DNA from 3 places in the Methylobacterium endophyticum genome. Region 2 is predicted to be linked to each of the others. Evidence: riboswitches for the same ligand, from Rfam matches in the RefSeq annotation. Region 2 holds a riboswitch; each other region holds the start of a gene.
What was found. Region 2 has a riboswitch for cobalamin ahead of ACP56T_RS07655 (TonB-dependent receptor plug domain-containing protein). Riboswitches for the same ligand answer to the same signal wherever they lie in the genome.
Positions count from the first base shown of each region.

Region 1: another riboswitch for cobalamin. It lies ahead of ACP56T_RS15550 (TonB-dependent receptor); the one in region 2 lies ahead of ACP56T_RS07655 (TonB-dependent receptor plug domain-containing protein).
Region 3: another riboswitch for cobalamin. It lies ahead of ACP56T_RS14190 (CbtB domain-containing protein); the one in region 2 lies ahead of ACP56T_RS07655 (TonB-dependent receptor plug domain-containing protein).

Region 1 is NZ_JBNHES010000014.1:31,708-34,973, forward strand. It holds gene ACP56T_RS15550 (TonB-dependent receptor) at 1-1,415, opposite strand, end outside; cobalamin riboswitch at 1,537-1,738, opposite strand; gene ACP56T_RS15555 (efflux RND transporter permease subunit) at 1,831-3,266, opposite strand, start outside.
Region 2 is NZ_JBNHES010000005.1:62,740-66,005, reverse strand. It holds gene ACP56T_RS07655 (TonB-dependent receptor plug domain-containing protein) at 1-1,541, opposite strand, end outside; cobalamin riboswitch at 1,665-1,866, opposite strand; gene ACP56T_RS07650 (Crp/Fnr family transcriptional regulator) at 2,356-3,096, shown strand; gene ACP56T_RS07645 (c-type cytochrome) at 3,103-3,266, opposite strand, start outside.
Region 3 is NZ_JBNHES010000012.1:45,443-48,708, reverse strand. It holds gene cobW (cobalamin biosynthesis protein CobW) at 1-165, opposite strand, end outside; gene ACP56T_RS14200 (DUF1636 family protein) at 162-551, opposite strand; gene ACP56T_RS14195 (CbtA family protein) at 544-1,293, opposite strand; gene ACP56T_RS14190 (CbtB domain-containing protein) at 1,324-1,506, opposite strand; cobalamin riboswitch at 1,544-1,737, opposite strand; gene cobU (bifunctional adenosylcobinamide kinase/adenosylcobinamide-phosphate guanylyltransferase) at 1,814-2,335, shown strand; gene cobO (cob(I)yrinic acid a,c-diamide adenosyltransferase) at 2,332-2,946, shown strand; gene ACP56T_RS14175 (cobyric acid synthase) at 3,125-3,266, shown strand, end outside.

The DNA.
Region 1 (3,266 bases), on a different contig from region 2:
TCGAAGGCGGCGCCCGTCTGGAGGTTGTTGCGCTGAAGATTCGAGGCGTCGAAGCGCACGCCCGTGAGGAAGGAGAGCCGGTCGGTGAGGATCAGCCGGTCCTCGGCGAAGACGGAGGCCTGGTTGGTCTGCGTCGCGTAGGCCGGAATCGCGCGCCCGTTCTGCGGAAACAGGCCGGGATCGTAGCCCATCGCCGGCACGCTGGTGCTGGTATCGAAATAGAAGTTGTTGGTGTGGCGGAAATCGACATGGTTCACGTCGAAGCCGGCCGAGAACTCGTTGCGCAGGCCGAAGACGTTGCCCTTGACGGTCGCGTCGAAGCGGTTCCCGATCTGCTCCTGCTGGTGGTAGATCTCGAGATAGTCCGAGCGGTCGATCAGCCCCGTGCCGCGATTGAAGGCGTATTGCTCCACGTCGAGCCAGTGGCGTCGGCTCTGCAAGCGGTAGGCGGTGTTGCGGATGGTGACATCGGCAGTGGGCGTCCACTCGGCCTTGAGCTGGGTCCAGTTGTCGGCCCATGTCACCTTGGCGTCGCGGACATTGTAGTTGTTGAAGCGCAGCGCATTCAGGATGCGCCCCTCGACCAGCGGCGAGCCCCAGTAGCGGGCCGGCTCCTGGTAGCCGAGATCGTGCGAGAGGGTGAAGGCGAGGTCGGGGGTCGCCTGGAGCAGCAGCGCGCCGGAGACCGCGAGGTTGCGGAAATCGCCCTCCGGCCGCATCCAGCCATCCGAGCGGTTGCCGCTGACATTGAGACGATAGGCGATGGATTCGCCGATGGGGCCGCCGGAATCGAAGGCGAGCCGCGCGGTGCCGTCCGAGCCGATGGCGGCGCGCGCTGCGTTGATGGGGATGAAGCTCGGCTTCTTGGTCACGACGTTGACGACGCCGCCGATGGCGCCGTCCCCGTAGAGCACGGAGGCCGGCCCGCGCAGCACCTCGATCCGCTCGATGTTCCAGGTGTCGAAGGGGAAGGTGACGGTGCCGGCGCCCACGAACAGGCGGGTGCCGTCGTAGAGCTGCTGGATCGAGTTCGGCCCGGCGAAGCCCCGGCTCGCAAAGGCGCCGTTGCCGTTGCCGGGAGCGGCGATGGTGGTGATGCCGGTGGCGTTCTCGGTGACGGCCTCCTGCACGGTGTTCTGGCCGCGCAGCCGCGCGGTCTCGCCGGCGATCACGTCGACGCTGGCCGGGGTCTCCAGCGGCGTCAGGCCGAGGCGGCTCGCGCCCCGGTCGGGGGTGCGCAGGTTGAGCCCGACCGGATCGGCGCGGGTGAGGCTGACGCCGCCGCCACGGCCCTCGACGGAGAGCTGGTCGAGGACGACGCCGTCCTGGGCCGGCTCGGCCTGGGCGGCGGCGGGGAGGAGCAGGCAGAGCGCGCACAGGCTCGCGCTGTGCGACAGGTTCGAAAGGCGGGACACGGGATGGGCCTCGGGCAACGGCAGTGGCACGTCACCGCGAACGAGGCCGGATCACACGGGATGCACGCAGGCAGCCGGGCGCTTCGACACCCGCCAGGACACCCCGCCCGACGCGTTTCGCGTGTGACCACGACTGACGGCAGGTCTCCTGGCTCGCGGGTCGCTGCCCTCTCACCGTCTTCCCGGACGAGGCTCGTCCAGTGACACGGGTGGCGGAGGGCTCGCCGCTTACAGTTGCGGGGGCAGCCGCGGCATCGGGGCAAAACCCCTCACCGCGTTCCCTTTTGATCCTCTCGCGAGGAACCGTCGCCCTCACGGTAGGAGGCGGGTGGCGGCCGCGTCAATCGGCCCGAGCACGCGGCCGTGGGTTGTGGCGCGCCGAGCACAATCGGGAAACACGCGCCCCGGCGGCTCCCTACTCCGCCGCGACGCGGGGCGGCCGATAGGCGGGGGGATGCTCGTCATTGGCCGGATCGCCGACGCGCGTGAAATCCGGCTCGCCGTCCGGCTCGTCGCGGGCACCGACGAAGCGCGAAAAGAGCCGCACGAACAGGCGCGAGAGGTCGTCCATCAGCACGAAGAAGGCCGGCACGAAAAGCAGCGACAGGCCCGTCGAGACGATCAGCCCGCCGATCACCGCGATCGCCATGGGCGCGCGGAACTCGCCGCCGATGCCGAGCGCCATGGCGGAGGGCACCATGCCGGCGGCCATGGCGATGGTGGTCATCACGATGGGCCGCGCGCGTTTGCGGCCGGCATCCACGATTGCCGTGGCCCGGTCGACGCCGGCGCGCATCTCCTCCACGGCGAAGTCGACCAGCATGATCGCGTTCTTCGTCACCACGCCCATGAGCATGAGGATGCCGATGACGACGGGCATCGAGATCGGCTTGTTGAAGATCAGCAGGCCGAGGATGGCGCCGCCGATGGAGAGCGGCAGCGAGAACAGGATCGTCATCGGCTGGAGGAAGTTGCCGAAGAGCAGCACCAGCACGCCCGTGACCATCATCAGCCCGGCGCCGATGGCGAGCGCGAAGCCCTCGAAGACCTCGCCCATCACCTCGGCATCGCCCGTCTGGCTGATGGTGACGCCGGGGGGCAGGTTCCTGGCAGCCGGCAGGGCCATCACGCTGGCGATGAGCGAACCCAGCGCGTCCGAGCCCCGCATATCCGCCTCGATGGCGACGCGCACGGAGCGGTCGTAGCGGTCGATGGCGGTGGGGCCCTGGCCGAGGGTGAGGTCGGCGACGGTGGAGAGCGGCACGGCGGCGCCCCCCTTCACCGGGACCTTCATGGTCTCGATCTCGGAGAGATGCCCGCGCATGCTCTCCGGCAGTTGCACCCGGATCGGCACCTGCCGGTCGCGCGCGTTGAACTTGGCGAGGTTGGCGCCGATGTCGCCGATGGTGCCGACGCGGACCGTCTCCGCGATCAGGTCCGTCGAGACACCGAGATCGGCGGCGACGCCGGCTTTCGGCGTGATGCGGATCTCGGTGCGGTCGAGGGGCGCCGTCGAGATGACGTTGACGAGATGGGGCACGCCGGCCGCCTCGCGCTGGAGACGCGCCGCGACATCGGCCACCACCGCCTTGTCGGGCCCGGCAATGATGAGGGCGAGGTCGCGCTGGCCGCCCTCGCGGAGCGCCCAGAAGCGGATGTCCGGCTCCTGGCGCAGGATCTCGCCGACCTCGACATCGACCTGCTTCTGGGTGCGGTGGCGCTCGTTCTTGGGCGTCAGGTTGATGGTGAGGCTCGCGAGACGGACCTCCTTCTTGCCCGGCAACTGGCGGCCGCCATCCACGAAGACGCTGCGTACCTCCGGCAACGCCCGGATCTTCTCGACCAGCGTGT
Region 2 (3,266 bases):
TTGGTGGCGATCAGGTTCCTGAAGTCGTTGCGGTAGTAGGTCGCGCCGACGAGGATTCGATCCCCCAGCGGCTGCTCGATGCCGGCATCGTAGCCGAGGCTCTCCTCCGGCTTCAGGTTCGGGTTGGCGAAGAAGTTGAAGGCCGGGAAGCTCTGGTAGAGCTGGCTCAGCGTCGGTGCCTTGAAGCCGGTGCCGACGCTGCCCTTGATGCGCGTGTCGGTGAAGGGAAGGATGTAGCTCGGCGCCACGCGGAAGGTGGTGGCCGGGCCGAACGCGTCGTTCTCGTCGTGGCGGATATTGGCGACGAGCGCCGCCCGCTCGAAGGGCGTGAGCTGTGCCTCCGCGTATCCCGCGGTGTTGCCGTTCTTCGCCTTGAGGTTGCCGCTGCCGAACGGGTTCGGATCGGCGGTGGACAGGCTCTCGTCGTCCCGCTGCGCGCCGAACAGCACGAGGTTGCCGGGGGAGAGCTGGTAGTCGCCGCGATACTCGTAGCGGGTGCGCTCGCCGAGCCCGGTGGTCGGCAGCGGGTTGAAGGGGTCGTAGGCGTTCGAGACCTGGCGGTTGAACAGGTTCGAGTAGTTGACCGCGAAGAGGTTGTGGAAGCCGGCGAACGGCGTCCACTCGGCCTCGTTGCGGGAGAAGACCTGCTGCACGTCGGCTTGGCCCCGCAGGCCGCCGATCGTGACGGGGAAGGTGTTGTAGTCGTCGGTCGAGATCAGTAGCTTCGAGTTGACGAAGCGCGTGATGGAGTTGACGCGGAAGCTGTCGGTGAACTGGTAGCCGAACCGCGCCGAGACGGTTTCGTTGTCGTAATAGTTCGGGTGGATCGCCGTGCCGGGCGCGAGCAGATAGCCGGGCGTCACCGGGGTCGCGGCGGCCCGCAGGTGCTGCACCGACACCGAATAATCGAACCCGTCCTGCGCGCCGCTGATCCGGCCGCTCTGGTTGAAGGTGCCGAACGAGCCGCCCTCGACCCGCAGGCTCGCCTTGGCTGGCCCTTCGCCGCGCTTCGTCGTGAAGGAGACCACGCCGCCGATGGCGTCCGAGCCGTAGAGCCCGCTCTGGGGCCCGCGCAGCACCTCGATGCGCGACAGATCCTCGGTCAGGAGCTGGCCGAAATCGAAGGAGCCGTTGGGATTCGAGGGATCGGTGGCGTCGATGCCGTCGATCAGCACCTTCACATGGTTCGAGTTCGCGCCTCGAATGAACACCGAGGTCTGGCCGCCGGGCCCGCCGGTCTGCACGACGTTGAGGCCGGGCACCTGCTGGAGCGCATCGGGAGCGGTGCGGCGCTGCTGGGCCTCCAGGGTCTCGGCGGTGAGCACGGTGACGCTCGATCCGGTGAGCGCGATCGGGGTCGGCACGCCTGTGGCGCTCACGGAAAGCTCGGAGAGCGAGACCGCCGCCGCGGTCCCGAGGGGCGTCGCCGCGAAGGGGGCCGCGCTCTGCTGCGCGAGAGCGGGACACGAGAGCAGCAGGCAGGTGCCCGCGCAGGACAGCGCCAGCGCTCGCGGGAGCGCGGATCGAGAGGGAGAAATCACGGACAACGAGCCTCGGGCAACGGCAGTGGCACGTCACCGCGAACGAGGCCGGACCACACGGGATGCACGACGGCAGCCGGGCGCTTCGACACCCGCCAGGACACCCCGCCCGACGCGTTTCGCGTGTGACCACGACTGACGGCAGGTCTCCTGGCTCGCGGGTCGCTGCCCTCTCACCGTCTTCCCGGACGAGGCTCGTCCAGTGACACGGGTGGCGGAGGGCTCGCCGCTTACAGTTGCGGGGGCAGCCGCGGCATCGGAGCAAAACCCCTCACCGCGTTCCCTTTTGATCCTCTCGCGAGGAACCGTCGCCCTCACGGTAGGAGGCGGCCGCCCCCCGAGTCAACGCGGCCGCCGCGATCCGGCGCGGATGTGCCCGAGCGGTCACATCCGGCGGGCGGTCCCGACGATCACCCTGCGCGACAGGCCGCGATCCGGTGATGGAGCCCGTTCTCGGAGAGCGACCGCACGAGGTCGGCCATGTCGGCGTCGACGGCGGCCGCGCTCTCGATCTGAGGGGTCATGGCCTCCTCCAGGGGCCCCGGCGGGACCGTTGCCTCCACCCTGCCGCCGCTCGCCAGCTCCGTTCAGCTGTCGTCGGCGGCCGTTCGAGGCGGGACACCGTTTCGTAGCCCGTCCCGGCCTTCGACCTCGGGCTGGTGGCGCGCGCGCTCGGCTCGGTGCCGTCCCGTGCCCCCCGGTCATCACCTTGCGGTGGATCAATGCGCCGCGCCCGGCCCGGTCCATCCTCGGCGCCGGACGGGAGCCGGCCGGATGGCGGGCTGTGCCGTCCGCTTCCCCGGAGGAGGCTTCCATGCCGGTCGACACGGGCGCGGGCGAGAGGCTTGCCCACGCGTGCCATCACAAGCGTCAGGCGGAGAGCTGCGGCGAGTGCGGCGCGCGGCTGGCCGGAATCTGTTCCGTGCTGACGCCGGCCGAACTCGGCGATCTGGAGGCGCTGAGCCAGCACCTCACCCTCGACAAGGGCCAGACCCTGTTCGGGCAGGACGAGCCGGCCTGTTCGGTCTTCAACGTCATCGAGGGGACGCTGCGCCTCGTCCGCCTGCTCCCGGACGGCCGGCGTCAGGTCATGGGCTTCGCGCTGCCGGGGGACTTCCTGGGCCTCGTCCCGCAGGTGCGCCACCCGGTCTCCGCCGAGGCGCTCGGCCCGGTGCGGACCTGCCGCTTCGGCCGCCAGGACTTCGCCGCCCTGGTCGAGTCGAAGCCCCATCTGCTCAGGAGCCTGTACGAGCGGGCCGGCTACGAGCTGGCGCTCGCGCAGGACCAGATGCTTCTCCTCGGGCGCCGCACGGCCGAGGAGAAGGTGGCGGCGTTCCTGCTGTCGCTGCGGGCCCGCTTCGCGCGTGCCGGGCACAGCTCCGTCACGGTCGAGCTGCCGATGGGCCGGCAGGACATGGCCGACCATCTCGGGCTGACCATGGAGACGGTGAGCCGGATGCTGTCCCGGCTCGACCGCGCCGATACCCTGCTGCTCGTGCCGGGGGGCGTGCGCCTACTCGACCTCGACCGGCTGGAAGCCCTCGCCGCCGGCTGAGGGCCCTCAGCTCTCCAGCGATTTCAGGTAGGCGATGATCGCCTCCGCCTCGTCCGGGTCGAACCTGAACTCTGGCATCGAGGGATGGCCCGTGCGGATGCCCTCGGTCAGCGCCTCCTCGAGATTCTCGACGGGATAGCGCTCGTGGAGGGTGCGGAAGGGAGGAGCCT
Region 3 (3,266 bases), on a different contig from region 2:
GGCGGCGAGGAAGGATTTGTCGAAGCCGACATCGCCGAACTCGTTGACGAGGATGGCGATGCGGCGCCCGCCGGCATTCTCGAGCAGATGGCGCACCAGCGTCGTCTTGCCGGCTCCGAGGAAGCCGGTGACGATGGTGCAGGGGATCTTGGCGAGAAGGGTCATTCGGCGGCCTCGGGCATGGGCTGCGGGAGGGGCGGGACGCGGGCGACGACGCCCGACTTGAAGGCTTGCGGCCGGGCCTTCCAGGGCACGATCCCGTCCGGCGTGTCGGCATAGAGGCCGATCCCGTCGAGGATCGTCGCGGCGGAGGTGGCCGGGTCGAGATCGCCGTAGACGTAGGTCCAGCGGCCGGGGGAGGCGACGGCCACGGTGCAGGCGCGCTTGCAGACGGAGAGGCACTCCACCGGCTCGATGCGGATGCCGGCGGCGGGACGCTCCGCCAGCGCCTCGCTCAGGGACGACAGCAGCCTCGCCCCGGCCCTCGGCTCGGAGGCGTCGCCCTCCGCGCGGCAGGTGGTGCAGACATAGAGGGTGACGGGATCAGGCACGGGCGGTCTCACCCGTCGCCGCGCCGAACCGCCGCCAGGTCCAGCCGAAGCCGAGGCCGATCGCCGCCCAGAACACGAAGGAGACCGCCAGCGAGCGGGCTGCGAACTGCGCCGCGAGCCCTGCCGGGAGGGCGGATGCCGTTTCAGCCGCCTCCGGCGCGCCGGCGACGTGCGGCGCCACGATCAGCACGAGCCCGCCGAGGATGGTGATGGGCACGCGCCGGATCAGGATGAGATAGAGCCCCATGGCGGTGGAGAGAGCGGTCATCGCCCACCATGCCTGGCGGGCGGCGAGGGGCGCCGCCTCGCTGCCGGGCAGTTCCGGCGGCAGGCCGAGCGCCGGCGCGAGCGCCACGGCGAGGAAGCCGGCGACGGCGAAGGCGAGCCCGCGCTCCGGCGTCGGCTCGCGGCCGATGGCGACCATCGCGGCGCCGAGCAGCAGCGCGTAGCCCACCGCCCCGACCAGGGTGGCGAGGCCGGTGAAGGCCATGCGCGGCAGGCCGGGCGCGGGTTGCCATTCGGGCTTCGCATCGGCGGGGGCCTGAGCGTGCCCGTGGTCGTGGACCGGGATGACGAGATTCGCGTGGACGATGGCGCGCGAGGGCACAGCCGCATGCGCACCCGTCTCGTAGCGCTCGGCGGCGATGATGAGGGGGGATGTCAGCGCGAGCTGAAGACCCGTCGCGACGACGGCCGCGAAGAAGCCGGCGGCGAGCGCCGCCGACAGAAGCCGGACGATCATGGGAAACCTGCCTGAGGGGAGCGCGTGCGCTCAGTGGCAGGGAAAGTTCTGGGTATGCCGGAAGTCGTGCGCCGCGTTGTGCAGCACGGAGGCCGGCGAGAAGCCCGCCATGAACACCAGCCCGAACCCGAACAGGGCGGCCATGGCGACGGCGGCGAGGCGCTCGCCGGTGCGGGTCTCGATGCGGCCGAGGGTCTGGACGGTGCTGGTCATGTCGAACGTCTCCCGCCGCCCCGCCGGCGGCATCGGTTGTGGAACGCGGGCGACGGCAGGTCTCCTGGCTCGCGGATCGCCGCGCCTGCCGCCTTCCCGGACGCTTCCGGTGGGTGTTGGCAGGAGCTAGCCGCTCACAGTTGCGGGGGCAGCCGCGGAATCCGGGATCGCTCCCGTCACCGCATTCCCTTTTCACCCCGTTGCCGGGGCACCGTCCTCATCGCTTGTAACCTGTCGCCGCGATGCGCACAACGCGGGAAGGGCCGGCCCTTTGACCGGGGCGGCGGCTTTCGGGCAAAGGAGCCGGATGCCTTCCCCCGCTCCCCGGATGACCCTGGTGCTCGGCGGCGCCCGCTCCGGCAAGAGCCGGCACGCCGAGGCGCTGATCGAGGCCCGTCCGGCGCCCTGGCTCTACCTCGCCACCGCCCAGGCCTATGACGACGAGATGCGCGAGCGCATCGCGATCCACCGTGAGCGCCGGTCCGGCGGCTGGATCACGCAGGACGTGCCCCTCCGCCTCCCCGAGGCGGTCTCCGCCGCGCGCGGTCCGGTGCTGGTCGACTGCCTGACCCTCTGGCTCACGAACCTGATCCTGTCGGAGGCCGACGTTCCGGCGGCGTCGCGGGCGCTCGTAGCGGCTTGCGCGGAGGCGCCCGGCCCGCTCGTGCTCGTCGGCAACGAGGTGGGTCTCGGGATCGTGCCCGACAACGCCCTCGCCCGCCGCTTCCGCGACGAGGCGGGGCGGCTCCACCAGGCCCTCGCCGCCGCCGCCGACGCGGTGATCTTCATGGTGGCGGGCCTGCCGATGACCGTGAAGGAGCCCCGATGAGCGAAGATCGAGTTCGGGATGAAGACCGCCATCGCGCCAAGATGGAGAAGCGCAAGGCCGCTCAGGACGCCGAGGTCGCGGGCAAGACCATCGAGAAGGGCCTGCTCATCGTCAACACGGGCCCCGGCAAGGGCAAGACCACGGCATCCCTCGGGCTGATGCTGCGGGCGCTGGGGCGCGGCTGGTGGGTCGCCTGCGTGCAGTTCATCAAGGGCGGCTGGGACACGGGTGAGAGGCATGCCCTCGAACGCTTCGGCACCCAGGTCTCCTGGCACACGCTCGGCGAGGGCTTCACCTGGGAGACGCAGGACAAGGCCCGCGACATCGCCGCCTGCGAGGAGGCCTGGGCCAAGGCCCGCGAGCTCATGGCCGACGAGAGCATCCGGCTCATCGTGCTGGACGAGCTCAACATCGCGCTCCGCTACGGCTATCTCGACCTCGACGCCGTGGTCGCGACCCTCTCCGCCCGGCGGCCGGACCTGCATGTCGTCGTCACCGGCCGAAACGCCAAGCCGGCGCTGATCGAGGCGGCCGATCTCGTCACCGAGATGGGCAACGTGAAGCACCACTTCTCCGCCGGGGTGAAGGCGCAGGAGGGGATCGAGTTTTGACGAGGCGCGTCCGCCGGATCAGGCGCTCCTCCCTCCCCCCTCTGCGGGGGAGGGTGGCCCTCGCGTCGGCGAGGGTCGGGAGAGGGGAGCGCCCTCTCCGGAAAGGTCGCTCCCCTCATCCGACCCGCTTCGCGGGCCACCTTCTCCCGCGAGGGGGAGAAGGAAGGACATTTGCGCCATGACCCGCGCCATCATGATCCAGGGCACCGGCTCGGATGTCGGCAAGTCGCTGATCGTGGCCGGGCTGGCGCGCGCCTTCACGCGGCGGGGCTTGAGGGTGCGGCCGTTCAAGCCGCAGAACATGTCGAACAACGCCGCAG